DNA from 3 places in the Terrabacter carboxydivorans genome. Region 1 is predicted to be linked to each of the others. Evidence: riboswitches for the same ligand, from Rfam matches in the RefSeq annotation. Region 1 holds a riboswitch; each other region holds the start of a gene.

Region 1 (10,004 bases):
GCTCGGGGACACCGCCTGGCCAGTGGCCGACTCGATGGCCGTGGCCCTCGAGCTTGCGGATGCGGACGTGGTCCGCTACGGGGCCGGCGCCGCAGGACGTGACGGCAGCCCGCGGCTGGTCGGGCGGTGGGACGCGGCGGAGGCCAGAGCGATGGCGGTGGAGGCCCGCGCGACGGTGCTGACGGCATACGGCCTCGGCTCGCCCACGGCGGGACTGCCGAACCTCGACGAGGTGACGCTGCTCGGCCCCGACCAGGTGTGGCTCGTCGTCGACGCCCGGCACAAGGCGGACGAGACGTTCGAGTGGGTCTCGCTCGTGCGGGAGACCCTGCACGTCGACGCGCTCGCGGTCGTCGGGGCGGGCGACTCGCGGACGGCGCACACCGTGAACGGGCTCGGGCTTCCCCTAGGCTGGCTGGACGGGATGCCCGCGCCACGGACGGTGCTCTGAGCCGCGTCGACCACCGACGACCCGCAACCCACGGAAGGGAACCCTCATGCTCGTGCTGACCCGCAAGCCGGGCGAGAAGATCATGATCGGCGACGACATCGTGATCACGTTCCTCGAGAGTCGCGGCGGCGACGGCATCCGCATCGGCATCGACGCCCCTCGCCACCTCGAGATCAAGCGCGAGGAGATCGCCGTCGCCGTGGCGGATGCCAACCGCGAGGCCACCCGGGCCAACGCCGACGAGGTGCTCCGAGGGCTCGTGCCGCCCACCTCGGCACCACCGACCGCGGCGTCCGCCGGCTCGACGGGAGCAGGGGACGGGACGCCGACGCCGTAGGCGTCGCCGGCGGCGAGGAGCCTCCTCGCCGGGTTGACCGGGCAAATTTCGCGATTTCGCGTACAAACCCGGTTTTATCCACCCAAAATGGACATGTCTGAACGGGTGCGCAGACATCTGTTGCGCGACCCATCTCGCGCATGGTCGATGCGCTCGTCCAAGGGGTCCAGTGCTAGCAGCGGAACGCAACCGTCTCGTCGTCGACAACCTTCCGCTCGTCGGCTACCTCGTCTCCGAGCTGTGCGCCCGGGCCACCCACCTCTCCCGTGAGGACCTCGCCTCGGTCGGGGCCGTGGGGCTCGTGCTCGCCGCCGACAGCTTCGACCCCGCAGCGGGAGTGCCCTTCGGGGCCTACGCCCGGCGGCGCATCAGCGGGGCCCTCATCGACGAGCTCCGCTCGCTCGACTGGGCCGGCCGCGGCACGCGCCAGCGGATCAAGGCGATGCAGGCCATGGCCGAGACCCTCGGGGCACGCCTCGGACGCGCTCCCTCTCACGAGGAGATGGCCTCGGCCCTCGGAGTCACGTGCGACCAGGTCCGGGACGGGCTCGCTGATGCAGCAAGGGTCGTCGGCCCGCTCGACGCGGCCGCAGAGGCTCTCGCGGCCGACACGGTCGCGCCCGAGGACGCCGCTCTCGAGCGCGAGCGCCTCCAGCACCTCGGGGCGGCCGTGGCCGCCCTGCCCGACCGGCTCCGCTTCATCGTCACCGAGATCTACCTCGAGGGGCGCGCCGTCAAGGATGTGGCGGCCGAGCTCGGCCTCACCTCCTCGGCCGTATCCCAGCAGCGCGGGGAGGCCCTGCGGCTGATGCGAGGTGGCCTCGAGACGCACTTCGGCGACGAGCCCGACACGCTCCGCCACGTCTCGGCCGATGCCGGGCACCCCGTCGCGGTCACCTCTCGCCGCGCCGCCTACCTCGAGAGCGTCGGCGAGGCCGTCCAGGGCTTCCGCTCCTCCCGGACGCTCGTCGGGGGTGGCGTGCGACGCGTCCACGGGTCGCCCTCCCTCGAAGCAGCCGGCTGAGCCCGACCCGCGACGTCGTCACGGGCCGGACCGGCCACGGGCTTCGACGCGGGTGAGGTGACGGCCCGGACAGGTCCCGACAGGTCAGCGCCGGCGGACCGGTGGGGCCGGTAGGGACGCGTCCTGACCGGTCAGGACCCGTCGCGGAGGCGGCGTGCGAACGCGGACGAACGCTCCCGCAGCTCCTCGACGCGCCTCTCGACCAAGGCAAACGGGTCGAGGCCGCCCTCCATGCCGTTCGGCAACCGCCTCACGTGGGCTGAGCAGCTGAAGTCGGCATGCACGAGCGTGCCGAGGCTGTTGCCCTCCCGCCCCGCTGCGCCGGCGCGCTTGGCGACGAAGAGCGACACCTCGTTGGTCGCGAAGACGTCCTCGCACCACGCGCACATCGTGCTGGACCTGCGCGTGCGCTCCGAGGTGCGCAGGAGGAAGCCGACGGGCTCGTCATCGACGGGCACCACGGCATACGCGCGCTGGGGGTTGTTGCGGTCGACCCAGCCGAGCAGGTCGAGCTGCTCCCAACGGTCACCGAGGCGCTCGAGGTCGGGAGGGAGGCTTGCCTGCTTGGCCTCGCGGCGGGAGGCGTTGACGAACGAAGCGCGAATCTCGTTCTCTGTCAGTGGTTTCACGGTCTTTCCTGTCGGTCGGGCATGACCGGATGGCCCGGTCGGCCGGGGTGGGGGAGATGGCGCGGGACCGTGTCCGCTGAGCAGGCCATCCTGGCCACCCACCTCTCCGCGAGTCACCCCGCCGACGACCGACATGCTCCGGGCGGAGCAGCGTCCATGGTGCGTCAGGCGGGAGGCGATCTCCACCTATTTATGCCGGGAGCTGGCCCTCGAGGCGGTCCGTGCGTCCTGTTCGCCACCGTTTGGGGTGGCAACTCTTGCCAGAATCCATCCGTCCAGGGGGCTTTCGTGACCTTGTCTGTCACATTCGATGAATGTTCATCGTCCGGGGTCTTCCCCGGACGGCCCGCCGGACGCCGAGTCCTGTCCACCGGTGGGGCAGCCAAGGAATAACGGACAGGAGTGGGGGACCCACTCTCGGACCGGTCCGCCGGTCCTCGGGGTGAAGCCGCATCCGCGGCCGGGCAACTTCCGCCCGAACCCGACAGCTCACCTCACAGGCGTGGGAAGGACCTGCCATGTCCGCTTCTACCTCTGCACGTCGAGTTTCATTGCAGTCATTGGCGATTGCGCCCCTCGTGACTGCGGCACTCCTGGTCGGGACGGTCGGCACGACGCCGGCACCGACCGCCTCCGCGCCGGCCACATCGACCGCCGCATCGCCCGGCTCCGGGCTCTCCGTCCGAGCACCTGTGAACCTGACGACGAAGCCCGTCGCCTACGTCACGCCGGCGTCCATCGCCATCCCGCGCGGCCTCAAGGCCGTCAGGGTCGCGGCTGCCCAGAAGGGAAAGCCGTACCGCTGGGGCGGGGCGGGGCCGTCGTCCTTCGACTGCTCCGGACTCGTCTACTACGTCTACCGCAAGCAGCTGCACGTCTCGCTGGCGCGCACCGCCAACGCCCAGCGCCTGCAGACGATCCGCATCGCCAAGGCCAGCCTCCGACCCGGTGACCTCGTCTTCTTCATGTCCGGCGGCCGCGCCTACCACGTCGGCATATACGCCGGCGGCGGCAAGATCTGGCACTCACCGAGGCCGGGACAGCGAGTCCAGCTCTCGAAGCTGTGGACCAGCCGGTGGGTGGCGGGCCGAGTCCGCTGACGGGGTCGCGGCCCTCGGAAGCTGACGACCCCGGGGGCCGCGCGTCCACCAGGAGAAGAGGTGGACGGCGAGGTTGTGCGCGGAGCGAGCGACGGGAATCGAACCCGCGTATCCAGCTTGGGAAGCTGGCGCTCTACCATTGAGCTACGCTCGCACGGGCCGCCGGCGGAGCCCCGTGAGGGGCACGTGAGCGGCACGCGGCGCCAGTGTAGCCGACGCCGCGCCAGTGCCCAGACCGCGACCCCAGGGACCCGAAACCGTCATGGATCTCGACAAGCAGACCGCGTTCATCGACCACGTGCGGCAGCGTGGCGGAGCGAGCGCGCAGGTCGCCGTGACCCTCGAGCAGTTCTTCGACGGCAACGACTGCGAGTGGTCCATCGCGCCGAACCGCCCCGAGGACATGCCGCTGGAGTCCGTGCACCGCGTGCTGCTCGAGCTGCGTGAGCACCCGGAGGTCCACGACGCGCGCGTCGAGCTCGACGTCCTGGAGTTCCAGGACTTCCCGGACGACGAATGGCCTTTCGCCAGTGGGGTGGCCGTCATCACGACGTTGCAGCCCGAGGAGATCGACGCGATGACGGTCGATGCCGACACCGAGTCGAGTGGTGGGCCGGCTGCCAACGCGGAGTGGCTCGTCGACGGTCCGACCGTGCCCGAGGGGCACCACTACGTCGGAGTGTGGTGGGACTGATGGGCGATTCCGCAGCGCCCACTCCGATGACCACGGGCGAGGTCGAGCAGGTCACCGATGCGCTCTGCTACCACGGCGAAGGCCCCGTCTGGTCACCGACGTGGGGCGGCCTGCGCTGGGTCGACATGCTCGCCGGCGACGTGCTCTCCCTCCGCGAGGACGGGCACGTCGACCGGATGCACGTGGGCGCGGTGGCCGCTTTCCTGCGTCCCCGCACCGACGCTGGCTGGGTGGTCGCGACCGAGCGGGGGCTGGCGCGCGCGGACGAGCCACACGGCATACCCCTCCCGTGGTTCGACCTCTGGGACGACCCGTCCGTGCGGATGAACGAGGGCGGCGTCGACGGCCTGGGCCGCCTGTGGGCGGGCACGATGGGCTACGACCGGGTGCCGGGCAGCGCTCGCCTCTATCGCGTCGACCGGGCGGGCTGCGTCACGGTCGTCCTGCCCGATGTGACGATCTCCAACGGCATCGACCTCTCGCCCGACGGCCGCCTCGCCTACTACGACGACACCCCGACGGGTCGCACCGACGTCTTCGACGTCGTCGACGGCGAGCTGGTCAACCGGCGACCCTTCGTCACCCACGATGTCGGCCACCCCGACGGCCTCACGGTCGACAGCGCCGGCAACGTCTGGGTCGCCCTCAACGGCGCCGGCCGCGTGCGCTGCTTCTCGCCGCAGGCCGAGCTGCTCGCCGAGGTGACGTTGCCCGTGCGCCTCACGACGGCCTGCACGTTCGGCGGCGACGACCTGCGGGACCTCTACGTCACGACGTCGCGCGAGAACCTCGAGGACCCCGAGCCGCAGGCCGGCGCCCTCTTCCGCGTCCGCGTCGACGTGCCGGGGCAGCCGGTGCGCGCCTTCGCCGGCTGACGGGCGGCCCACGTCACCGACGCCCACCGATGGCGTATGCCGGGTGGCCGGCCCCCGCGGTCAGCCCGGTTGGGTGATCCCGCCGTCGGACGAGGTGCCGAACATCGCGACGGAGCGACCGGGGCGCGCGAACCGGCCGGACGGCATACCGTCGGCGCCGTCGAGTGTCTCGTCACGGCCGGCTCCCACGCCCAGGAGGCTGCGGGTGAGCCGCTGGGTGTCCGAGAGCAGCTCGTCGAGCGCGAGGCCGAGGTGATCGTCCGACGGCGGCTCGTCGTCGATCGCCGCGGCGAGGACCGCTCGCCGCACGAGCTCCTTGGCGAACGACGCGGTCGTGCCCTCGGCCCGCGAGGCGGCGGCCGAGATCGCCTCGGCCCCGAAGAGGTGACCGCCGTAGAGGCGGAGCAGCTCGCGGCGTCCCTCGGCGTCGGGGAGCGGGATCTCGGCGGCGAGGTCGACGCGTCCCGGGCGCTGCGACAGGGCGACCTCGAGGTCCTCGACGCGGTTGGTCGTGAGGATGAACGCCACGTCGGCGTCGGAGTCGAGCCCGTCGAGGGCGTCGAGCACCTCGAAGAGCAGCGGTGAGGCGCCCATCGGCGCGAACGAGCGGTCCTCGGCCACGAGGTCGCAGTCCTCGAGCACGACGATCGCCGGCTGGTGCGCGCGGGCGACCTTGGCGGCGTCGTGGATGAAGCGCAGCGAGCCGCCGCTCAGCAGCACGGCCGTCGTCCCCGGCGTCGCGGAGAGCAGGTGGCGCACCGTGTGGGTCTTGCCGGTGCCGGGAGGGCCGTAGAGCAGGACGCCGCGCTTGAGGTGCTGGCCGTGGGCGACGAGGCGCTCGCGCTGCTCGCCCATCCCGATGACGTGCCGGGCCACCCGGTCCAGCACGCCGTCGGGCAGCACGACCGCGGCGGCGTCGACCGTGGGGCGCTCGATGAAGGTCACGCCGGCGAGGCCAGGGCCGTAGGGGTCCGAGCCGAACGTGACGACCTGTCCCCGGATGACGCTGCGCTCGTCCATGAGCGCCTGCACCCTGGCCATCAGGGCGTCCGAGAGCTCGCGGTCCTCGGCGACGACCTCGATGGTGCCGGTCTCCCGGCCGAACTGCCGGTTCATCCCCTGCTGGCGGACGGCGACCGGTCGCCCCTCGAAGGTGAAGAGCCGGATGCCCGACGTCACGACCTGGCGCTGGTCGTCCTTGCCGGGCCCGGTGGGCATCCGGTCGTAGTCGACCTGTCCGACCGCCATCCCCGGGCCGTGGAAGCGCTGCACGAGGTCGCCGAGCGACATGTGGTGGCGGGCGTCCCCGGCGATGCCGATGACCGTGGCGTCCGGGTCGGCCGCCATGACCTCGGACAGGGCGATGTCCGCGTCGACGAGCCGGTGGGCGGGCACCGGCGCACCGACGACGGCGAGCAGGTGCGGCTCCACCCCGAGGTGCTCCTGCAGCGCCTCGGACAGCCGTCGGCCGCCGTCGGCCGCGGGCAGCTCGTCGAGGACGCGGCGCAGCACGGTGTGGAAGTCGGCGAGCAGCGTGTCGTCGCGTCGGCCGGCGTCGACCGGGGGCGTGGAGGGTGTCGAGGGGTCCATGACGTGACGATAGGGCGCCGCGACGTCCGGGTGGCAGGAGTCGCAGGGCGAATTCGGCGGGGCGTTATAGCCTCGTCCCGTGCTGCTCTCCGACAAGGACATCCGGGCCGAGATCGCTGCCGGGCGCGTCGAGCTCGACCCGTGGGACCCGCAGATGGTCCAACCCTCGAGCGTCGACGTCCGGCTCGACAAGTTCTTCCGGCTCTTCGACAACCACAAGTACCCTTACATCGACCCCGCGGCCGAGCAGCCCGACCTGACGCGGCTCGTCGAGGTCACGCCGGAGGAGGACGGCTTCGTCCTCCACCCGGGTGAGTTCGTCCTCGGCTCGACGCTCGAGACGGTCTCGCTGCCCGACGACCTCGCCGCGCGCGTCGAGGGCAAGAGCTCGCTCGGCCGGCTCGGGCTGCTGACCCACGCGACGGCGGGCTTCGTCGACCCGGGCTTCTCGGGTCACGTGACGCTCGAGCTGTCCAACGTCGCGACCCTCCCGATCATGCTCTACCCGGGCATGAAGATCGGCCAGCTCTGCTTCTTCCGGCTCAGCTCACCCGCCGAGAACCCTTACGGCTCAGGCGTGTACGGCTCGCACTACCAGGGCCAGCGCGGCCCGACGGCGAGCCGGTCGTTCGCCAACTTCCACCGCACCCGGGTGTGAGCGCCACGGACGACCTGACGCGCCCCGCCGAGGTGCACGACATCGCCGACCTCGAGCGCGAGGGCGCCGCCGACGACCGATCCGGTATGCCGCTTGCCTCCCTCGCGTGGGACGCGCAGCCCGCCGGGGCGACCGCCGTCGCCCTCGTCCTGCACGGAGGGGCGGTCGAGGGCCTCGAGCCCAACCGCCCGTGGTCGCACAACGTCGCCCGGCTCGTGCCGTTCGCCCGGGCCCTGCGGCGCGTGCCCGGGCCGCTGGCCGTCGCACGCCTGCGCTTCCGCGTCCGGGGCTGGAACGGCGACGCGATGCCCGTCGAGGACGCCAGGTGGGCGCTGGCACAGGTGCGGGCGGCATACCCGGGCGTCCCGATCGCGATCGTCGGCCACTCCATGGGAGGCCGCGTCGCGATGCACGTCGGGGACGACCCGGACGTGCGGCTCGTCGTCGGGCTGGCTACGTGGGTCGAGCCCGGCGACCCGCAGCCCGGTGACGGCACCCGCACCGTGCTGCTCCACGGCGACCGCGACATCATCTGCTCCCTCGCCCGCACGCGGACCGCGGTCGAGCAGATGCAGGCGCGTGGGCTCGACGCCTCCCTCGTCCGCGTGGCCCGCGCCGACCACGCCATGCTCGTGCGCTCCCGGCTCTGGACGGCGCTCGTCACGGAGATCGTCCGGTCGAGCTTCGCGGGCGAGCTGGGAGGCGACCCCGAGCCGCGGTCCGGCCCGATCGGGGCCGTCGTGGCGCGCGTCGTGCACGGCGGCGGGGTCATCATCGACATCTGACCGTGATTCGACGTCCGAGGCGCCGTCGGCGCAGGCGGGTACGTTGTTGAGCATGATCCGCTTCGAGGGCGTGACCAAGCGATACGCCGATGCGTCCGGCGACGACGGGGGAGCTGGGTCGGTCGCCGTCGACGACCTGACCCTGGAGGCCCCCACCGGCAAGATCACCGTCCTCGTCGGGCCCTCGGGCTGCGGCAAGACGACGACGCTGCGCATGGTCAACCGGATGATCACCCCGACGTCGGGCACGATCTCGATCGACGGCAAGGACACCGCCTCGCTCGACGTCGCCGAGCTGCGCCGCGGCATCGGCTACGTCATCCAGCACGCCGGCCTCTTCCCGCACCGCACCGTCCTCGACAACGTCACCACCGTGCCGCGGCTGCTCGGCACCGACAAGAAGACGGCTCGTGCCCGGGCCATGGAGCTCATCGAGCGCGTCGGCCTCGACCCGGCGATGGCACGGCGCTACCCCGCCCAGCTCTCCGGCGGCCAGCAGCAGCGCGTCGGCGTCGCCCGGGCGCTCGCGGCCGACCCGCCCGTCATGCTCATGGACGAGCCCTTCTCGGCCGTCGACCCCGTCGTGCGCGAGCAGCTCCAGAACGAGTTCCTGCGCCTGCAGTCCGAGCTCGGCAAGACGATCCTCTTCGTCACCCACGACATCGACGAGGCGGTCAAGCTCGGCGACCAGGTCGCCGTGCTGCGGGTGGGCGGCGTTCTGGCACAGCTGGACTCGCCCGCCAAGCTCCTCGCCGACCCCGTCGACGACTTCGTCGCCGGCTTCGTCGGACGCGACCGCGGCTACCGTGCGCTCTCCTTTGCGGCTGCGCCCGAGCTCTCGCTGGCCGACGAGCCGACGGTGCGCCTCGGTGCGCGGGCCGACGAGGTCCGCGCCGTCGGCACGCCGTGGGTGCTCTGCGTCGACGACGACCGCGAGCCGCTCGGCTGGGTGCGCGCCGCCGCCGTCGAGACCGAGGTGACCCGGAACCTGCTGCACCGAGGCGGCACCGTCGCCTCCACCTCCGGCTCGCTGCGTGCGCTGCTCGACGCCGCCCTGTCGTCCCCGAGCGGCCGCGGCGTCGTGGCTGACGACGACGGCCGGCTCGTCGGCACCATCCGCGCCGCCGAGGTGATCCCCGCGATCGAGGCCCGTCGCGACGCGGCTCCCGCCGACGCGGCTGCAGCCGAGGGGGCGACCGCCCGGTGACCTGGGCCCTCGACCACCTCGGCGACATCCTGTCCCGCGCCGGCCAGCACGCCTGGCTCGCCGGCCTGCCGCTCGTGCTCGGTCTCGTCGTCGCCGTGCCGCTCGGCTGGCTCGCGGCGCGACAGCCGAGGCTGCGGGCGGTCCTGCTGACGACGACCGGCCTGCTCTACACGATCCCCTCGCTGGCGCTGTTCATCCTCCTGCCGCCGCTGCTCGGTACGAAGATCCTCGACTCGATCAACGTCATCATCGCGATGACCGTCTACACCGTCGCCCTCCTGACCCGCACCGTCGCCGACGGGCTGTCGTCCGTCGACGGGTCGACCCGCCAGGCGGCGATCGCCATGGGCTACGGCCCGTTCGCGCGGTTCCGTGCCGTGGACCTCCCGCTCGCCGTGCCGGTCATCGCGGCCGGGCTGCGTGTGGCCGCCGTCAGCAACGTCAGCATCGTCAGCGTGGCCTCGCTCATCGGCATCTCGCAGCTCGGCTACTTCCTCACCGACGGCTACGCCCGCTCCTACCCGACCGAGGTCTGGGTCGGCATCGTCGCCTGCCTGCTCCTCGCGCTCGTCTTCGACCTCGTCATCCAGGTCGTCTCGCGCGTGCTGACGCCCTGGACGAGGGCGGTGGCCGCATGACGTTCGCGCAGGTCGT
Region 2 (10,004 bases), on a different contig from region 1:
GGCGACCGAATGGGTGACGGGGGACAGCAGGGCAGACAGGACATCAGGCACGGGTGAGCTCCTCGGCTCGGCCCGCATCTTCGCGACGCGGGCCAGTTCTCGAACGGGGCAGGGCGCGGACCCGGACGTCGCGGGTGCGGCGGACGGGGTCAGTGCCGACCCGGGGCTCGAGGACGCTGGGGACAGCTCGGGGCGTCGAGGGCGCACCAGTACGCCGTCGACGCGGGCACCGCGCCGGAAACACCCGAGGGGTTGGCGCGGGCCGGCAGGGGTCGCACGACGTGCTGACCGGTCGAGGCGAGCACGGCGGTGAGCACGCCGACGGCGGCTGCGGTGAGCAGCACCTGGCCGGCGCTCGCGTCGGTGACCGAGCTGGTCAGCGTGCCGAGCAGGACGACGACGGTCGCGGCGAGGCTCGCGACGAGCGCGGGCAGGGACGTCGCCCGGAACGAGATGAGGGAGGACGCCGGCGACGACGTCAGGGAGGACGCGCGCTCACGCAGGATGCTCATGCGCCGTCTCCTTCCACTCGTCACGGACCTGTTTCGAGCGTACGTCACCGCCCGCGCCACACCCCCTCGACCGCCGCGGCCTGCCCGTCGGCATCGAGGTCGCCGGTGTCGAGCACGTGGTCGGCAGCGAGGCCGTCCGCGCGGACCAACGACGCGTCGGCCTCGTGGAGGGCGACGAACTCCGCGTCGGTCAGCCACACCGGTCGGGTCCCGGCCCGCCGCCACGCCTCGGCGACCGGGACGGTCAGGTGCACGAGCAGGCAGCCCGGCAGCAGCTCGCGGTAGAGCCCTGCCGTCTCCAGGGTCAGCACGTCGGCGACGACGACGTCGATGCCCGCCGCCGAGACGTTGCGGGCGAGGGCGCACGCGTTGACCGCCCCCAGCCGCTGCTGGCGCACGCCCTCCTCGCCGTCCCACGGAGCCGCACCGCCCGACACGACGAGCTGGCGCACGTCGTCGACGTCGATGACCGCGCACCGCTCCCGCCCCGCCGCGAGCGCGCGGGCCGTCGTGGACTTGCCGACCGCGGGCGGCCCGGTGAGCACGAGGACGCGGCGACACGGCATACGACCCATGCTCGCGTATGCCGGGTGGCGGGGAAATCCCGTTGCCCGCGGTCTCGTGGGTCCGTACGTTGCGGCGCATGGCTACCCGCGTGCCGTACCGACCGCTGCCGATCGACCAGACGGACGTCGTCTACGACCACGGGCCCGACTCGGTGCGGCGCGAGGGCGTGCCGGCCGGGGAGACCGTGGAGCTGCGGATCGACGACAGCCACGTCTACCCCGGGACCTCACGGACGGTCTGGGTGCACGTGCCCGCGGGGTATGACCCGGCCGAGCCGGCGACGCTCATGGTCTTCAACGACGGCTGGTGGTACCTCGACCCCGAGGGCGACATCCGCGGCGCGATCGTGCTCGACAACCTCGTCCACGCCGGCGAGATCCCTGTGACCATCGGGGTTTTCGTCGACCCGGGCATCTTCGCCGATCGCGAGGACCCGGACACCCGCAAGAACCGCAACATCGAGTACGACGCCTTCGACGACCGCTACGTGGGCTTCCTGCTCGACGAGGTCATGCCCCTCGTCACCGCGCGCTGGGCCGTCAGTGACGACCCCGACCGGTGGGGCATCTGCGGCGGCAGCAGCGGAGGCAACGGCGCCTTCACCGCGGCGTGGCAGCGACCCGACCGCTTCCGCCGCGTCGTCGCCTTCCTCTCGAGCTTCGCGCAGATGCCGGGTGGCAACCCGTACCCCGCGCTGCTGCCGACGGTGCCGCGCAAGGCGCTGCGCGTCTTCCTCCAGGCAGGGCACCGAGACCTGAACTGGCATGAACCGCAAGCGAACTGGTTCGCCGAGAACCTCCGCACCGCGGCGGCGCTCGCCGAGACCGGCCATGACGTGCGGCTCGTGCTCGGCGACGGCGGCCACAGCGCCAACCACGGTGGCGTCCTGCTGCCCGACGCGCTGCGCTGGGTCTGGTCCGGCGCGGTCGACGAGGGTGGTGCGGCATGACGGCCCCCGATGCGTCGATCGACCGGGGCGGCGCCTGCCTGCTCGTCACGGGTGCGCCCGGCTCGGGCAAGTCGACCGTCACCCGCCTCGTCGCCGCCGCGCTGACCCGCTCGGCCCTGATGCGTGGGGACGACGTCAGCCGGCTCGTCGTCAGCGGACACGTCTGGGCGCTGGGCGAGCCCGCCGACGAGGCGGCCCGCCAGACACGCCTGTGCAACGACAACCTCATCGCACTGGCGGGCAACTTCGTCGACGCGGGCATCACACCCGTCATCGACTGGATCGTGCCCGACCGGGCCCAGCTCGACCTCTACGTGGACGGGCTCGTCGACCGCGGCCTGGTCCTCGTCGTCCTCGACCCGGGGACGCAGGCGTGCCGTGACCGAGACGAGCAGCGCCACGCCGACGAGCAGTTCGCCTTCGACGGGCACGACACCCTCGTCGCCGGGATGCGCGACGGCTTCGGCGAGCTCGGCTGGTGGTTCGACACCTCCGCGCTGACACCCGAGGAGACCGCCCAGCAGGTCGTCGACCACGCATACGGCAAGGGTCTGGTCACGCGTCGTCGCGGGCTCTGACGACTCACCGCGCGGGAGCGTCGACCGCCCTATCCTCGGTGGGGTGAGCAACCGGCTGCTCGACCGCTTCGACCTCGTGCTGCTGCTCGTCCTCGCCGTCATCGTCAGCCAGGCGCTCGTCGACACCCGCGGCTCGGTGTGGGGCTCGTTCGTCACGCACTCGGTGACCGGGATCGCGCTCGTCGTCGCGACGCGCGCGTCCGGGGCGAGGCGTCGGGCCCGACGCATCCTCGACGTGCTCGTCGCGGTCACCGTCGTCAGCAACCTCCTGCTGCTCCTGCCGACGCGCGGCACCACGCCGATCTCGCCCGACGTCGTGCAGCCCGAGGGCGTGTGGCTCGTCGCGGCGCTCGTCCTGCCCGTCATCATCGGACGACGGCTGCTCCAGCACCAGGTCGTGCGGGTGCAGACCGTGCTCGGCGCCGTCGCGGCCTACCTGCAGATCGCCGTCGCCTACGCCACGCTCTTCCAGACCATCGACGGCACGACGCCCGATCACTTCTTCGGGCGACAGGTGTCGACGACGGTCTACACGTACTTCAGCCTCACGACGATCTCGACGGTGGGCTACGGCGACTTCACCGCGATCACCGACATGGCGCGGCTGGCGGCCACGAGCGAGGCGGTCATCGGCCAGGTCTTCCTCGTCACCTTCGTCGCGCTCATCGTGTCGCGCTTCGCCGCCGGGCCCGGGCGGGGTGCGGCAACAGGGGCGGCGACGGATGGAGTGACGGGGGCGGGTGCGGACGGTGCGCCGGACGCCGGGAGCTGAGCTCAGGTCGTAGACCCGAGGGGGATGCTCTCCCCGACGGACCTCTCGAGCACGACGGGTATGCCGGTCGGCAGCTTCGCGCTGAGATCGCTCATGAGCGCCGTGGTCAGGGGGAGGCCGTCAGGTGCCCGGACGTGGATGACGAGGGTGAAGCCCTGGTTCGTGACGTCGACGATCTCCGCGCCGCGCGTCGTCGCCAGCCACGTGCGCGTCGTGTCGCGCCCGACCTGGGTCAGCTTCGCGACGGCGAGGCTGATGAGCGAGTTGAGGACGACGGGCACGAGGACGAGCAGCACGAGCACGGCGAAGGTGGCGCGCACCTTGCGCCGGGAGGCGCCGCCCTGCTCGCGGATCGCGCTCGTGTAGCCCAGCGTCGTGAAGACGAGGCTGCCGGCGAAGACGAGCGCGAGGAAGTTCGAGAGGAAGAGCACGAGCGCGCCGAACGCCAGGCTCGGGCTGCCCTCGGCGAGGCAGATGCCGACGACGCACAGGGGCGGCACGAGCGAGATCGAGATGGCGACACCCGGCAGGATCGCCGCGACGTCCCGACGGGCCAGGGCGATGGCGCCGGCGAACCCGGTGGCGAGGGCGCCGACGAGGTCGACGAGGCGTGGGCTCGTGCGGGCCGCGACCTGGGAGTTGGTGAGCAGGTCGTAGGGGCTGGGCAGCATGAGCGAGAAGACCGCCCCGACCGCCATGACCATGAGGCCGCCGAGCACGACGAACTTCACGCCTCCGGTCCGCTCCCGCTTCACGAGGGCGAGGGCGGTCCCCATGATCGGGGTCGAGAGCGGCGCGATGATCATGGCGCCGATGACCGTCGCGGTCGAGTCCGCGATGACCCCGGCGCTCGCGATGCAGGCGGCGAGGAAGAGCATCGTCCAGAACGCCGAGCGCTTCGCCCGCAGGTCGCCCTCGTTGAGGTCGAGGTCCGACGTCAGCTCCTCGAAGGTGCGGCGCTGGTTCTCGGGCAGCACGCGGGCCCGGATCGCGGTCAGCATGGCTCAGTGTCCCGGAGCAGCGGTCGCGCCGTCCGCGGTTCATGGGTGCTTCGTGCGCGCCGGCTGTCGGGCCCTAGCATCGCGGCATGTCCGACTCCCTCGTGCGGGACGCCACCGCCGCCGACGCCGAGGCCTGTGCGGCGATCTACGCCCCCTACGTCACCGGCACGACGATCACCTTCGAGACCGACCCGCCCGACGCGGCGGAGATGACGCGTCGGATCGCGAAGGCCCAGGCGCGCCACGCCTTCCTCGTGCTGGAGCAGGACGGCGAGGTCCTCGGCTATGCGTATGCCGGCCCGTTCAAGGAGCGCGCCGCCTACCGGTGGTCGTGCGAGGTGTCGGTCTACCTGGCCCAGGACCGACGTGGCCGCGGTGGCGGCCGTCGGCTCTATGAGGAGCTGCTCGAGCAGCTCACGGCGCGGGGCTACCGGATGGCGGCGGCCGGGATGACCCAGCCCAACGAGGCCAGCGCGCGGCTGCACGCGGCCTTGGGGTTCGAGCCGGTGGGGACCTACCGGGCCATCGGCTGGAAGCTCGGGGCCCCGCGCGACGTCACCTGGGTGCAGCGGCCCCTCGGCGGCGACCCCACTCCGGGTGTGGAGCCCCCCGACCCCACCTGACCCGACAGTCGAGCGAGCGCCCCGCCCCGCCAAGTCAGCCCCGGCGGAGTTGGTGCGCCGGGCTCGGGTCGACCGTGACGCCCAAGTCAGCCGGGGCGGAGTTGGCGTGCCGGGCGGGTCTTGACCTGCCCAGGAAGTCAGCCGGGGCTGGGTTGGCGTGCCGCGCGGAGCTGGACCGGCCGGCGAAGTCAGCCGGGGTGGAGTTGGCGTGCCGGCGGGGGCTGGATCGGCCAGGGAAGTCCGCCGGGGCGGAGTTGGCGCGCCGGGCGAAAGCCGAACCGCTGCGCGAAGTTAGCCAAGGCGGAGTTGGCGTGCCGCGCGGGGCTGTATCGCCGCGGGAGGTCAGCCGGGGCTGGGTTGGCGTGCCGCGCGAGGCGGATCGCCGCCGTGAGGTCGGTCGGGGCGGAGTCGGCGTGCCGTCCGGGGGTGGATCGGCGCGCCAAGTCAGCCGGGGCGGAGTTGGCGCGCCGGGCTGGGCTGGACCGCCCGCCGGCAAGTCAGCCGGGGCTGGGTTGGCGTGCTGGGGGTGGTGGGTTTGCTGGGCTGCCCCGGACGGGTGAGCGCCCCGTCACGGATGGTCTGTGACGGGGCGCTCCATCGATGGGTTGGGGTCAGGGGAGGGCCGGGTAGTCCGTGTAGCCCTCGGCGCCGCCGCCGTAGAAGGTGTCGGAGTTCGGCTCGTTGAGCGCGGCACCCTCGCGCCAGCGACGGACGAGGTCCGGGTTGGCGAGGAACTCGCGCCCGACGGCCACGGCGTCACCGAGGTCGCGCTCGAGGATGTCCTCGACGTCGGCCAGTTCGGTCACCTTGCCGAAGCCGGTGTTGAGGATGACCGGACCGCCGAACCGCTTGCGCAGGTCGCGGACGATGTCGGACTCCGGGTCACCCAGGATGCTGAGGTAGGCGAGGCCGAGCGGCGCGATGCCCTCGACGAGCGACTCGTAGGTCGCGGCGGTGTCGGCCTCGTCCTCCTCGAGCACGCCCTGGATGTTGTGGGCCGGCGAGATGCGGATGCCGACGCGGTCCGCGCCGATCGCCTCGGCCACGGCCTTGGTGATCTCGACGGTGAGGCGCGCCCGGTTCTCGGGCGAGCCGCCGTAGGCGTCGGTGCGCTGGTTGCTGCTCGGGGCGAGGAACTGGTGCGGCAGGTAGCCGTTCGCGGCGTGGACCTCGACGCCGTCGAGCCCGGCGGCGACGGCCTGGCGCGCAGCGTGGACGTACTCCTGGACCAGCGCGGGGATCTCGTCGGTTTCGAGGGCACGCGGGACGGCATACGCCTGCTGGCCCTTCGGGGTCACGATCTCGCCGGGCGCGGCGATGGCGCTCGGCGCCACGCTCTCGAGGCCGCCCTTGTTGTCGGGGTGGGCGACGCGGCCGGCGTGCATGAGCTGCACGACGACGTGGCCGCCGCCCTGGTGCACGGCGTCGACGACGAGGCGCCAGCCGGCGACCTGCTCGTCGGAGTGCATGCCGGGGGTGTCCAGGTAGCCCTGGCCCACGGCGCTCGGCTGGGTGCCCTCGGTGATGATGAGGCCGGCGCTGGCGCGCTGGCCGTAGTACTCGGCGTTGAGCGCGGTGGGCGCCTGGCCCTCGCCCGCGCGGTTGCGCGTCAGCGGTGCCATGACGAAGCGCTGGGGGAGGTCCCAGCGGCCGATGCGGATGCTGTCGAAGGCCGTGGACACAGGCCGTCTCCTTCACGTGTTGGGGGACTGCAGGTGATGTCGGAGGCCTCCGCCGAGTTTCGGTGGAGCCTTCAACTACCTAGGCGACAAGCCGTCCGGGCGAAGGATCATTCCCGCCTGTCCAGGGTTGGGCGTGTGGCCGATCCCACGGCGGCCACACCCGCCGACCTGGGTAGGGCAGGGGGATCGGCCGGGCATGCCGAAGGGGAGGATGCCGCAGCATCCTCCCCTTCGGTACGCGTCCGGCTCGGTCAGAGCCGGCCGATGATCACGGCGCGTAGATGAAGCTCATGCCCCCGCTGAGGGTCACGGTGCGCGTGTCGTAGTTGTACGCGCCGGCCGTGGCGTTCATCTCGATCATGGTGACCTGGTTGCCGTTGACGGCGGTCACCCAGCCGACGTGGCCGACGCTCGAGGAGCCGGCCACACCGGGCTGCAGGACGATGATCGACCGGGTGCGGGGAGCGGTGCTCACTGTGTAGCCCGCGGAGCGTGCGCCCGAGGCCCAGGCCATGGCGTTGCCGGTCCAGCCGCCGGGGTAGTAGCCCTCGGACTGGTACCACTTGTTGAGGGCGCCCCACGTGCACTGGCCGGCGGTGGCCCAGTTGGACGAGGCGCGCATGCCGGCGGAGGCGCCGGGGACGGAGCCGTTGAAGCTCGCCTTGGCGGACGACGTGCTCGACGTCAGCGTGCGGCGGGTCAGGTCACGCGAGGCGCGCGCAGCGGCGGCCTTGCGCTCGGCGGCAGCCTTGACGGCCGCAGCCTTCGCGGCGGCGCGCTGGGCCTGGACCTGGACGTCCTCGATGACCTCGGGCTTGGACGTCGAGACGCGCTGGGCGACGGCCTGCTGCGCCTCGGGGGCGAAGCCGATCTTCGAGAGCGCGGACGATGCGGCAGGAGCAGCAGCGGTCGCGGGACCGACAGCCGCGGGGGCTGCCGAGTCGGCCGATGCAGCAGCAGCGACATTGCCCGAGGCGGGCTTGAGGGTGTCGGCGCTCGCCGGGTTGGCGAAGGTGGCGACGAGGCCACCCGTTGCGGCGACGACAGCGCCTGCCTTCATGGCCGGCTGAGCCGACTCGCGGGCGAGGAGCTTGAGCTCGATGAGGGGGTTGTGGCGGCCTGGCGCACGGTGGCGGCCGCGGGTGTTCTCAATGTTCACGCGTGTTGCCTCTCCGCGCCTACGAAGTTAGCTGTCGGGTTCGGGCGGAAAGGTGCCCGGCCTCGGACCCGAGAGACGGAATTCGTCGCGCGGGGGCCAAGGCTTAACCCCAAGGACGTCCGGATTCGTTGCGCCGGACGCCCGGAGAAACGTGTGGTTCCTCCGCTCCTGTCACAAGGTTTGATCTCTCTCGACGAGGCGGTGACAGGACTAGGCGGTCCACCTCACGAGAGCCCGACCAGGTAGCCGGACTCCCGGAAGAGTAGACGAGTCAACTGGCAAATGTCACGCCACGGTAACGGCGACGCGCTGAAGATGCCGTGAATGTCCGCTTTCTCAGCCTTTACCAACGCTTTACCCTCCGCTGGATGAGACGGGGGTCACATCCGAGGGGCGCTCGCCGTGAGCATTGCTCGGGTATGCCGTCCGGCTGGCGCACGTGAGGTAGAGGGGTCGTGAGAGGGCGGGGCTCTGGGGATGAAGACACGAGGGGAGGGGGCGTGGGATGGCCGGAGACATGGGAGGACGCGGGGACAGGTGACCCTGTCCCCGCGTCCCTGAATCGGTCGCGCCTCGATCGTGCCTCGGTCGCGCTGACGAAAGCCCTGACTCAGTGGGTCCCGGTGGGGTCCGAGTCGATGACCTGGGTCGAGGTGGCTGCAGGGCGGTCGTGGTAGAAGTCGTCCGCCGCGCGGGCCTCCAGGTCGTCCTGACCGGCCGCGTCGTAGCGGCTCTTGGCCGCCTGCGCCTGCTCCCGCACGCTCGGGGCCTGCTGGACGTGGGCGCGGATGCGGTCCGTCTCGTGCGACATCGTCTCGAGGTACTGCTCCCACCGCGACTGCATGGGACGCACCAGTCCGCCGCCGACGCCGACGATGAGGATGCCGGCGATGGTGGCCAGCACGGCGATGAGGACCGGCGTCGTGACGGTCGTGGCGATGCCGACCTGGTTGAGGGCCGCGATGATGCCCAGGCCGAGGATGAAGATGCCGGCGATGTTGGCCAGGACCTTGCCGTAGGACAGGCCGCCGAGGGTGTTGGAGATCAGCTCGCGCACCGCGGTGGCGATGGCGGATGCCACGACGATGATGATGATCGCGACGATCGCCTTGGGCAGGAAGGCGATGACGCCGGTGATCAGCTCACTGATCGGGTTGGGGCCGAAGACTCCGAAGGCGAGCTGCAGCACGAAGAGCAGCAGCGCGTAGTAGACGAGCTTGCCGACGATCGCCGAGGCGTCGTACTGGCTCTTCGCGAGGGCCTTCTTGATGCCGCCTCGCTCGACCGCGCGGTCGAACCCGACGCGCTCGAGAACCTTGTCGATGGCCTTGCCGACGGCCTTGGCGATGAGCCAGCCGACGAGCAGGATCACCAGGAAGGCCACGAACTTGGGGACGAAGAGCGCCACCGATCTCCACAGGTCGGTCAGGGCGGTGCTGAGGTTGTCTGTCATGGTCGAATCTCCCTTACGTTGTAAGTCCAACAGGGGGCTCGTACCCGCGAGACGGCCGGGAGTCACGGTGGTCGCTGGTCCCTGCGGCGCTGGAGGCCGCGCGACCGGCCCGGCGGCGGCCCGTGCGCTGTCCCGCGTACCCAACGGCGGACGGGCGACACGGCCCTGACCCGAGGAACGGTCAGGGCGTCCGACCGAGGGGCGAAGGCACCGGGTCGTCACGGCATACGACCCGCGTGGCCCGCACCCCGTACGCGCGGCCGGGGGATGGGGTAGACAGGAGGGGTCCCGGGCACGCCGACCTAGGAGGACCCCTGTGTCTTCGCCTTCCTCGCGACGTCCAGCAGTGGGGCTCAGCCGTGAGCGCATCGTCCTGACGGCCATCGAGATGATCGACGAGAAGGGTGCGTCGACCCTGACGATGCGACGGCTCGGCACCCGGCTCGATGTCGAGGCCATGTCGCTCTACCGCTACGTCAACGGTCGTGAGGACCTGCTCGAGGCCGTGGTCGAAGCCCTGGTGGACACGATCGAGGTCCCGGGACCGGCGGAGCTCCAGCCGGTCGACGGGTGGCAGGCCTTCCTGCAGCTGCTGGCCCACGACGTGCGACGTCTCGCCAAGGAGCACCCGCTGGCCTTCCCCCTCGTCGCGACCCGCCACCCTGCGGCGCCGTGGCTGCGACCCCCGCTGCGGAGCCTGAGGGTCGT
Region 3 (10,004 bases), on a different contig from region 1:
AGCCGGAGTCACGCAGGGCCTGCACGAGGCGCTGCACGTCCCGCGGGTGCGTGGAGGGCTCATTCATGACCTCGTCCCGTTCGGCGGCTGGACGGTTTCCCAACCCTCCACGGTACTCGTGCCCCGCGCGCCAGGTCCCCGGTTCGCCGTACGCGGAAGCGCGTATTCCGCGTGCTGCCGCGGGTGCGCAGGCTGGAGAGGGCAGCGAGGTCCGACGGGACCTCAGCCCGCGAGGGGGATCGAATCATGTTCAGGAGCACGAGAGTCCGGCTGGGAGCCGCCGTCACGACGTTGGTGGTCGCGGCGTTCACCGTCGTCGTCAGCGCGTCCGGCGCGCACGCCATCAGGCCACGCGGTGAGCGGGGCGGCTCGGTCGCCGCGCCGGTGGCAGGGCCGCCGCTGCCGCCCGCGCAGGACTCGCTGGACTGGATGGTCGTCGTGGTCCTGCTCGTCGTCGCGGTCGCGGTGGCTCTCGCCGGCCTGGCGGACTCGTCGGCGTGGCGGCACGCCCACCAGCACCGCCACGCCTGACGCGGCGACGGTCAGTGCGAGATGTCCGGCGTCCAGCCGGCGACGTCCTCGGGCTTGCGAGGACCCTCGCCGATGTAGCGGGACGACGGACGGATGAGCCGCCCGGTCTCCTTCTGCTCGAGGATGTGCGCCGACCAGCCCGCGGTGCGCGCACACGTGAACATCGGCGTGAACATCGACGGCGGCACCTGCGCGAAGTCGAGGATGACGGCGGCCCAGAACTCGACGTTGGTCGCGAGCACGCGGTCGGGACGGCGGGCGTGGAGCTCCTCCAGCGCGGCCTTCTCGAGGGCCGCGGCGGCCTCGTAGCGCGGCGCGCCGAGGCGCTCGCAGGCCGAGCGGAGCACGCGGGCGCGGGGGTCCTCGGCGCGGTAGACGCGGTGGCCGAAGCCCATGAGGCGCTCGCCCTTGTCGAGCACCCCCTTGACGTAGGCCGTCGCGTCGCCCTGCTGCTCGACGCCGTCGAGCATGTGGAGCACACGGGAGGGCGCGCCGCCGTGGAGCGGTCCGGACATCGCGCCGACGGCCCCTGAGAGGGCTGCCGCGACGTCGGCGCCGGTCGACGTGATGACGCGTGCCGTGAAGGTCGAGGCGTTCATGCCGTGCTCGGCGGCGGAGACCCAGTAGGCGTCGACGGCCTCGACGTGCTTGGGGTCGGGCTCGCCGCGCCAGCGGATCATGAAGCGCTCGGTGATGGTGCGGGCCTTGTCGACCTCGCTCTGCGGGACCATCGGCTTGTCGAGGCCGCGGGCGGACTGCCCGACGAACGACAGCGCCATGACGGCGGCGCGCGCGAGGTTGTCGCGCACCTCGGCGGCGTCGATGTCGAGCGTCGGCTTGAAACCCCACACCGGCGCGAGCATGGCGAGGGCGGACTGGACGTCGACGCGTACGTCCCCGGTGTGCACGGGCAGCGGGTAGGGCTCGGCGGGCGGGAGGCCGGGGTCGAACTCGTTGTCGACGAGCAGGCCCCAGACGTGGGCGAAGTCGACGTGCCCGACGAGGTCGTTGATGTCGACGCCGCGATAGCGCAGCGCCCCGCCCTCCTTGTCCGGCTCTGCGATGGTCGACTCGAAGGCGATGACGCCCTCGAGGCCGGGCTTGAAGTCAGGGTCGGGCGTGCTGTCTGCCATGTCGATCCTTGCTGTGCAGGCGGTACCACCGCGGTGTGGAGGCCGGCAGCCGTCGACGGGTGAGCGTCGGTCGCGACTGCCAGACTCACCGTATGCCGTCAGCCGCCGACCAGACCGTCTTTCGTGACGCCGTGTTCACCACCCGAGACCAGCATCACGACGCCGTCCGCTTCGAGGGCACCGACTTCACGGGCGCCCACGCGGAGGGCCACTCCTTCCTCGAGTGCTCGCTGCTGGGCGCCACCCTGGACGAGGCGCACCTCGAGGGCTCGCGGTGGTCGGAGTGCGAGTGGGAGCGCGTCGGCGGCGTCGGGCTGTCCCTGGCCGAGGCGACCCTCGTCGAGACGACGGTCGAGGGCTGTCGTCTCGCGGCCGTGTCGGCGTGGGGCTCGACCTGGCGGGACGTCACGGTGCGCGGCGGCAAGGTCGACTTCCTCAACCTGCGCGGGGCGCGCCTCAAGGACGTCGCGTTCGTCGACTGCGTCGTCGTCGAGCTGGACCTGCAGGAGGCCACGGTCGACGGGCTGAGCTTCGAGGGCTGCACGCTGGTCTCGCCGACCTTCGGCCGGGGGACGTATGCCGCGTTGGACCTCTCGGGGGCGACGCTGCGCTCGCCGGTCGGGCTGGCCGGGCTCAAGGGCGCGACGCTGAGCCGGACGCAGGTCATCGACCTCGCCGACGCCCTTGCCGCCGAGCTCGGGATCCTCGTCGCCGACTGACCGCAGGCACGGCGCAACACACCGAGCAGCTGCCAGGTACGGCGGCTGCAACCGCAGAGGTTCGCGACTGCCCGGTGTGTTGCGGGGGATGGTCAGTTGATCTGGTTGGGCTTGGCGCGGCGGAGCGCCGCCGTGGCAGCGTCCTTGGCGCGGTCGGTGGCCTTGACCTTGTCGTCGGGCCGGATCCGCTTGGTCAGGTCGGCGCGCTCGACGAGGGTCGGGAGCAGCATGTCGGTGTGCGGGTGCACGCCGACCGCCTCGTCGCCGCTGAAGACGACCCAGTGGGCGACGTCGCCCTTGTAGACCTTGAGGATGCTGCCGTCGGCGAGCGACCGCGCGTGGGCCATCGCCTGGCGGCGGGCGCGCTCGCTCGAGATCGCCTTGTTGGCGGCCTCCTTGGCGGGCTCGCGCAGCGCCTGGGTGGCCACCCAGATCTGGGGGCCGTACTTGATGCCGAGCTTGACGGTCTGGGTGACGAGCTTGCCCTTGCCTGCCATGGTCGTGACTCCTCACAGCGCCCCGGACTCGCCGGGGCTGTCGCCGGGACCGCGCGCGCCGTGGCCTGACGCTCGCGCGGACCTTCTCGGCTCAACCCTAGTCTGGGCTCATGGACAGCTCTTCTCGTGACTCCGGCACCGCTGGCCTGGCCTCGGTGCGACGTGTCGACTACTCCGGCGACGGGCTCGTGGAGTCCGACGTCGCGGCCTCGCCCTACCTGCAGGCCCGGGACTGGGTCGACCAGGCCGTGGCCGCGGCGGAGGAGCGCGACGACGTGCCCGAGCCCACCGCCCTCTCGGTCGCCACCGTCGACGGCAGCGGCACGCCGGACGTGCGCACCGTCCTCATGCGCTTCCTCGACGAGCGCGGACCCGGCTTCGTCACCAACCTCGGCTCGGCCAAGAGCGAGCACCTGCAGGCAAACCCGCGCGCCGCGGCAGCGCTGACGTGGCCGTCGCTCTATCGCGCCATCCGCTTCCGCGGCACGGCCGAGCTCGTCGGACGGGACGAGGTCGAGGCCTACTTCGACTCGCGCCCCTACGGCTCGAGGCTCTCGGCGTGGGCGTCGGACCAGTCGCGTCCGGCCGCCGACCGGCACGAGCTCGAGCGCAAGTGGCAGGAGGTCCTCGAGCGCTTCCCCGACACCGGCGGCGACCACGACGTGCCGGTGCCGGACTTCTGGGGCGGGTGGCGCATCGTCTGCGACGAGGTCGAGTTCTGGGCCGGCCGGCGCAACCGGCTGCACGACCGCATCGTCTTCCGCCGCAGCGGCGAGGGCGACCTCGGCGACGCCGCCTCGTGGACGAGGCTGCGCCTGCAGCCCTGACCCCACCGACCCCCACTGCCCCACCGGCCCCCCTACTGACCGCACCGAACGCAGCGTTCGGTGGCGAACTCACTGTTCTGACAGTGAGTTCGACATCGAACGCTGCGTTCGGTCGAGGAAGCGGGGAGGGACAGGGCGGACATGGGAACAGGGCAGCCCGACGAGTCGGACTGCCCTGCTTCATCCATGGGTGTGGATGGGGACGCGGCTATCGCGTGGCCACCTCACACGCTCCGGAAGAAGAAATCACTTCTCGGATCACCTCCCTTCGGTTTCGGTGTCTCGACGGTACGTCGGGCGCGCGGAGGCGGCAAGACCTTTATCGGGCGTTTCAGGGCCGCCCCGGTCAGTGGCCCAGCTCGGGGTCGGGCGCCACGGCCGCGGTGATGTCGGGGCGCAGGCCGATCGGGTAGGACCCTCCACTCACCGTCGGCAGTGGAGGCGGCGGAGCGAGCGACCACGACGGCGCGGACGGTGACGGCACGGTCCCCGCCCCGGGGGACTCGTCGCCGCTCCCGCTCGCGGGGGACGACGCGGACACCCGTCCCGCACCGACGATCATCGCCAGCAGCACCGGGAGCTCGACGTATGCCGTGTAGCTGGAGAGGGCGGCATACACCGTCGTGCCGCGGGCGAAGTCGAGCCCGAAGAGCACGGCGAAGAGCGCGGCGACCACGAAGCCGACGGCCCACAGCCGCGGACCGGTGACCCAGGGGACGCGCGCCTCGAACGCCGCCGAGGCGTCGGGGGCGATGCGCGGCATGAGAGCCACCCACACGACGTAGTGCATCGTCTGGAGGAAGGCGAGGACCGTGAGCAGCCGCAGGCCGACGACGGTCGCCGCGGTCCCGGGCAGCGCGGCTGAGGTGAGCACGGTGTGACCGTCGCCGACGACGCTGCGCACCATCCCCGGGTCGGCGGTGAGTGACCCGTCGAGCAGCCCGGAGAGCACGACCGCGGGCACGGCGACGACCCAGAGCAGCTGCACGGCCCGGAAGGCCCGGCGACCGCGGACCGAGGTGATCCGCCGCGACCACTCCCACAGGAAGAAGAGCGGCACGACGTGGTGCAGGTGGGCGAGCACGACGACGTGGTAGCCCGGGAAGGCCATCGAGACCGCGGCGGCGACCCCGATGAGCGTCCAGGCCGCGACCCGTCGACGTCCCTCGAGCACGTGGTGCGCCGCGGCCAGCAGGACGGCGTAGCCGAGCGCGATCTCCGCGAGCTCCGCCGGCCGGCCGATGGTGCCGACCAGGAGGCGGCAGATGACGATGCCGGTGATGAGCGCGACGAGCAGGTCGAGGAACGGACGGCCGAGCACCGATGAGAACCGACCGAGCACGTAGCGGACCTCGAGCAGGTTGTGCAGGACCCCGAAGAGGATGACGCCGATGACGGTCGTCGCGACCGGCGACCTCAGGGCGAGCGCGAGCGCCGCGGCCGCGGCCCCGGCCACGCAGAGCGTCAGGGCGCGCGAGCGCGACACCGCGTTCACCCCGCTCGACGCCTCTGGTCCGGTCACGCGCCAATGCTTTCGTCGGTCGGACGACCCGGCCACCTGAGTAACCCGATCGTTAGGGTCCTGTGGCGTGACCGAGACTCGGCAGGACGGCGTGGACGGGCGGGGCGGCAGCCTGCGCGCGATCGCGCTGTCCGCCTACGGGCCGACGTTGCTCGGCTCGACGGGCGCGGGCGCCGTGTCGCCGATCGTGGCCGTGTCGGCCCGCGAGCTCGGGGCGTCGGTGGGGGTCGCGGCCCTGCTCGTCGCGATGATGGGGGTCGGCCAGCTGCTCGGCGACCTGCCGTCGGGGGCGCTCGCGGCCCGCATCGGTGAGCGGCGCGCCCTGCTCGTGGCGGCCGTCGTCGAGGCCGTCGGCATGCTCGTCTCGGCGCTCGCGGGCGGCCTCGTCATGCTCTTCGTCGGCGTCCTGGTCATCGGACTCGCCGGCTCCCTCTTCGGGCTGGCCCGTCAGGCGTACCTCACCGAGGCCGTGCCGGTCGCGATGCGGGCGCGGGCGCTGTCGACCCTGGGCGGGGTCCACCGGATCGGCTACTTCATCGGCCCGTTCATCGGCTCGCTCGTCATCGCGTCATGGGGCACGGAGTCCGCGTATGCCGTGGGCGGCGTCGCGAGCGTCGCGGCGTTCGTCCTCGTCCTCCTCGCACCCGACATCACCGGGTCGGGGCACCGCGTGGCGGGTGCCGGGCCGCCGCGCAGCGTCGCGTCCGTGCTGCTGCAGCACCGGCACGTGCTGCTGACGCTGGGCACCGGCGCGATGTGCGTGGCCGGGGCGCGTGCCATCCGCGAGGCGCTCGTTCCGCTGTGGGCGGAGTCGGTGGGCTTCTCGCCGGCGCAGACCTCGCTCGTCTTCGGCGTGGCCGGCGCCATCGACATGCTGCTCTTCTACCCCTCGGGGTGGCTGATGGACCGCTACGGCCGGGTGGCGGCCGCCGTCCCGAGCATGCTCGTGCTCGGCCTCGGGATGGCGCTGATGCCGCTCGCGACGAGCCTCGTCGCGGTGACGGCCGCGGCGACGGTGCTCGGGGTCGGCAACGGTCTCGGCGCGGGCCTCATCATGACCCTCGGTGCGGACGCGTCGCCCGCGGACGGACGGTCGCAGTTCCTCGGCGGCTGGCGTCTCTGCGCCGACCTGGGAAGGGCGGCGGGGCCGCTGGCGTTGTCAGGGCTGAGCGCCATCATGTCCCTCGGCGCCTCCGCCGTCGTGCTCGGCGTGGGCGCCGTCGTCGGGGCCGGCTGGCTGCGCATCTGGGTGCCCCGGCACGACCCGACCCGGGTCGGCGACCGTGGCCCGGCGACGAGCGGTCCCTGAGCGCTCTCCGACTCTGAGAAGGTATGACCGTGACGGACCTGATCGACACCACCGAGATGTACCTGCGCACCATCTTCGAGCTCGAGGAGGAGGGCATCGTCCCCCTGCGCGCGCGCATCGCGGAGCGTCTCGGTCACTCCGGCCCCACGGTGTCGCAGACGGTGGCCCGCATGGAGCGCGACGGTCTCGTCGCCGTCTCGGGCGACCGCCACCTCGAGCTGTCCGACCACGGCCGGCTGCTCGCCACCCGCGTCATGCGCAAGCACCGGCTCGCGGAGCGCCTGCTCGTCGACGTCATCGGTCTCGAGTGGGAGTACGCCCACGACGAGGCGTGCCGCTGGGAGCACGTGATGTCCGAGAAGGTCGAGCGCAAGATCCTCGGCCTCATCGGCGAGGGCCTCGAGTCGCCCTACGGCAACCCCATCCCCGGCCTCGACGAGCTCGGGGTGCGCCAGGACGCCGACTTCCTCACCGGCCTCAGCACCCTGACGGCCGCAGTCGGCGACGCCCCGGCGGTCGTGACGATCCGGCGGATCGGCGAGCCGGTGCAGGTCGACCCCGAGGCCCTGGCCCTGCTGACGAGCGCCGGTGTCGTCCCCGGAGCGCGGGTCGAGGTCGTGCGTGACGGGGGCCGTGTCGTCGCCGTCCGCGAGGGGTCCGAGCCCTCCACCGGCGTCTCGCTGCCGGACGACGTGGCCGTCCACGTCTTCTGCCAGGCCGCCTGAACACTCGGTATTCGTCAGGGTCTGCCCCGGTTCGCGGGGCCGTCTTGTCATGCTTCGACAGGGTTCGTGACGCCCTCGGAAAATTCTCTTGATTCCGGGAACTCGGAGGTGACAAGGCAGGTCGACTTGGGTACGGTTGGCGAACTTGCTCTCCCCGTCGAGTGAGTGCCCCGGGTCGAACCGCCTAGTCCTGCCATCGACCTGAGGCTCAGCACGAACCGCATGGCAGGAGCGGGGGAACCACTCTCTCCGGACGTCGTGAGACGTCCTCGGGGTGAAGCCCTCCGTGGACCGAACTCGGTCCGAGCGAAGGCCGGGCAGTACCTCCAGCCCGAACCCGACAGCTCACCTCGTAGGCGTCGAGAGGTCAACCTGTGGCTCAGAACGTTTCCGGGCGCCACCGCGCCCCCGGTCGATTCAACGCGATCGCCGAGCTCAAGACGATCGCCAAGGAGTCTGCTCAGCCCGCCGTGAAGGGTGCCGCGATCGTGGCTGCCTCGGGTGGCCTCGTCGCCTCGTTCGCCGGCACGGCGAACGCTGCCGACGGTTCGAGCAGCGCCGTCGCCGCCCCCGCTGCCGTCGGCCCCGCCGTCGGCACGCTCAAGGCCGGCAACGCCCTCTCCGCCATCGGCTTCGCTGCCCCGACGCTCAAGCAGTCGGCCAAGCCGGTCGTCATCGAGGACATCACGGTCAAGACGGCCCGCGCCGAGAAGGCCGCGGCCGACAAGGCTGCTGCCGCCCAGGCCGCCGCTGACCGCCAGGCCGCCTCGCAGCGCGCCTCGCGCTCCACCTCGGCCACCCGCGTCGCCCTCAACGTCGCGCCGGCGCCGAGCGCCAGCGGCATCGTCGGCATCGCGCAGTCCTTCTTCGGCGTCCCGTACGTCTACGGCGGCTCGTCGCCGTCGGGCTTCGACTGCTCCGGCTTCACCTCCTACGTCTACCGCCAGGCCGGGATCTCGATCCCGCGCACGGCGTCGGCGCAGCAGTCCGCGGCCACGAGCGTCAGCAACCCGAGCCCCGGAGACCTCGTCTTCTTCGGCACGCCGGCCTACCACGTGGGCATCTACGTCAGCCCCGGCCGGATGATCGACGCCCAGCGCCCCGGCACGACGGTCGGCAACCACTCGATCTGGACGACCCCGTCGGGCTACGGCCGCTTCTGAGCCTCGCTCACACGCACGTCAGGCTGCGCCCCCACCGGTTCCGGTGGGGGCGCAGCGCTCTTCCCGGTGACCGGTTCGTCCGTGGTTGACTGAACCGATGACCGACCAGACTGCCGCCGAGTCCACGACCCTCATCGAGCTCGACCTCTGGAGCGACCTGGTCTGCCCCTACTCGTGGGTCGCCAAGCGGCGCGTCGAGGCCGCCGTCGCCGCGTTCGAGCGTCCGCACGACGTCACGGTGCGCCTGCGGTCCTTCCAGCTGGACCCGGACGTCCCGGTCGGTGGCGCGGTGCCCGTCAGCGAGCACCTGTCGATCAGGCACGGCGGAGACGCTGGCGCCGGACGCCTGATGAACGCCAGGGCCAGCGAGGTCGCCGAGGCCGACGACCTCGTCTTCGACTGGGACCGCGCCGTGCGCGCCAACACCTTCGACGCCCACCGGCTGTGTGCCCTGGCCGGCGAGATGGGCGGTCCCGCGCTGAGGTCGGCCGCCGTCGAGCGCTTCCACTCCGCCCACTTCGGTGAGGGCCTGGCCATCGACGACCACGAGGTGCTGCAGCGGCTCAGCGCCGAGTGCGGCCTCGACGAGCGCCGCGTGTCCGCGGTCCTGGCATCCGACGCCTACGCCGACCAGGTGCGCGCCGACGAGGCGCAGGCCCGGTCGATGGGCGTCACCTCGACGCCGTTCGTCCTCGCCAACGGGTATGCCGCCGTGTCGGGTGCGCGGCCCGTCGAGGACTACCTCGCCCTCCTGCGCGGCGTCGCCACGCAGACCGTCTGACCCGGGGCCTGTAGCGCCTCACGCGTCAAGGGCCCCGAGCGCGAGTGGGCGGACGACAGGGAAGTCGCGGACGGCATACGAGCCTCGGTCAGGAGGGCAGCTCCGCGGCGGTGCGGCCGTAGGAGACCGCGGTGTCGACGGCTCCCGGCGCGTCATCGCGCAGCTGGCGGTCCGGTGCCGGCCCGAGCGCGTCGTTGACGGTGGAGAACGCGCGACGCAGCGCGACGAACACCGTGACCGCGAAGATCTGGCGGTCGTCGAAACCGACAGCCCGGAGCGGCTCGAGGTCGGCAGGGGTGGTCGCGTTGGGGTCGGCGGCGACGGCCCGCGCCCACCGGGCGAGGGCCAGGTCGGCCGCCTCGAGCGGCTCGTCGTCACCGCGCAGAACGGCGTCGGCCACGTGGTCACCGGCCGCCGTCGCGAGGCGCGCGCCCCAGGCCAGCGAGCAGTAGGCGTCGCCCACGGTCGAGGCCGTCGCCGAGATGAGGATGCCGCGCTGCCGGAAGGTCAGGCCCGCCAGCTGCGCCATGTCGGCGAGCAGCCCGAAGAGGGCGACCTTGGCGGCCGGAGCCTGCGCCCACACCCGGGTGAGGTTCATGACGTAGCCGTGGTCGGCGACGTCGGCGTCGAAGAGGGCCTGGATCTCGGGCGAGATCGGGGGCTCCTCGAGGAAGCCGTGGCTCGGGTTCGTGGGCTCCATGGTGACTCCCTCGGATGTCGGACCGCCTCATTTATGGTCGCACGAAGGCTCCACGCGCACCGAGGGATCCGAGGCGGGGAGCGTCGCCAGCGAGATG

Evidence for each region. A riboswitch is a leader RNA that binds a small molecule or an ion and turns the genes downstream of it on or off. The one in region 1 is predicted to bind cyclic di-AMP.
Region 2: it holds a riboswitch for cyclic di-AMP, as region 1 does, so the genes downstream of both, ABD297_RS02650 (CHAP domain-containing protein) here and ABD297_RS10595 (C40 family peptidase) in region 1, are expected to answer to the same signal.
Region 3: it holds a riboswitch for cyclic di-AMP, as region 1 does, so the genes downstream of both, ABD297_RS04625 (C40 family peptidase) here and ABD297_RS10595 (C40 family peptidase) in region 1, are expected to answer to the same signal.

Annotation. Positions count from the first base shown of each region.
Region 1 is NZ_BAAARE010000008.1:172,799-182,802, reverse strand. Features, by position in the region: gene ABD297_RS10615 (hypothetical protein) at 1-451, shown strand, start outside; gene ABD297_RS10610 (carbon storage regulator) at 498-788, shown strand; gene ABD297_RS10605 (sigma-70 family RNA polymerase sigma factor) at 958-1,812, shown strand; gene ABD297_RS10600 (FBP domain-containing protein) at 1,944-2,441, opposite strand; cyclic di-AMP (ydaO/yuaA leader) riboswitch at 2,812-2,956, shown strand; gene ABD297_RS10595 (C40 family peptidase) at 3,134-3,541, shown strand; tRNA gene ABD297_RS10590 (tRNA-Gly) at 3,625-3,695, opposite strand; gene ABD297_RS10585 (hypothetical protein) at 3,804-4,235, shown strand; gene ABD297_RS10580 (SMP-30/gluconolactonase/LRE family protein) at 4,235-5,110, shown strand; gene ABD297_RS10575 (AAA family ATPase) at 5,171-6,700, opposite strand; gene dcd (dCTP deaminase) at 6,780-7,358, shown strand; gene ABD297_RS10565 (serine aminopeptidase domain-containing protein) at 7,355-8,143, shown strand; gene ABD297_RS10560 (ABC transporter ATP-binding protein) at 8,196-9,350, shown strand; gene ABD297_RS10555 (ABC transporter permease) at 9,347-9,988, shown strand; gene ABD297_RS10550 (ABC transporter permease) at 9,985-10,004, shown strand, end outside.
Region 2 is NZ_BAAARE010000002.1:138,083-148,086, forward strand. Features, by position in the region: gene yidC (membrane protein insertase YidC) at 1-51, opposite strand, end outside; gene ABD297_RS02610 (hypothetical protein) at 150-512, opposite strand; gene ABD297_RS02615 (AAA family ATPase) at 557-1,078, opposite strand; gene ABD297_RS02620 (alpha/beta hydrolase) at 1,156-2,028, shown strand; gene ABD297_RS02625 (P-loop nucleotide/nucleoside kinase family protein) at 2,025-2,606, shown strand; gene ABD297_RS02630 (potassium channel family protein) at 2,650-3,378, shown strand; gene ABD297_RS02635 (DUF389 domain-containing protein) at 3,381-4,379, opposite strand; gene ABD297_RS02640 (GNAT family N-acetyltransferase) at 4,466-5,002, shown strand; gene ABD297_RS02645 (alkene reductase) at 5,614-6,684, opposite strand; gene ABD297_RS02650 (CHAP domain-containing protein) at 6,953-7,843, opposite strand; cyclic di-AMP (ydaO/yuaA leader) riboswitch at 7,848-8,036, opposite strand; gene ABD297_RS02655 (mechanosensitive ion channel family protein) at 8,454-9,296, opposite strand; gene ABD297_RS02660 (TetR/AcrR family transcriptional regulator) at 9,613-10,004, shown strand, end outside.
Region 3 is NZ_BAAARE010000003.1:192,029-202,032, reverse strand. Features, by position in the region: gene ABD297_RS04670 (response regulator transcription factor) at 1-67, opposite strand, end outside; gene ABD297_RS04665 (hypothetical protein) at 247-531, shown strand; gene ABD297_RS04660 (citrate synthase 2) at 543-1,664, opposite strand; gene ABD297_RS04655 (pentapeptide repeat-containing protein) at 1,757-2,383, shown strand; gene ABD297_RS04650 (hypothetical protein) at 2,476-2,880, opposite strand; gene pdxH (pyridoxamine 5'-phosphate oxidase) at 2,991-3,707, shown strand; gene ABD297_RS04640 (hypothetical protein) at 4,054-5,229, opposite strand; gene ABD297_RS04635 (MFS transporter) at 5,297-6,538, shown strand; gene ABD297_RS04630 (iron-dependent transcriptional repressor DtxR) at 6,568-7,263, shown strand; cyclic di-AMP (ydaO/yuaA leader) riboswitch at 7,470-7,634, shown strand; gene ABD297_RS04625 (C40 family peptidase) at 7,638-8,426, shown strand; gene ABD297_RS04620 (DsbA family oxidoreductase) at 8,524-9,207, shown strand; gene ABD297_RS04615 (carboxymuconolactone decarboxylase family protein) at 9,296-9,907, opposite strand.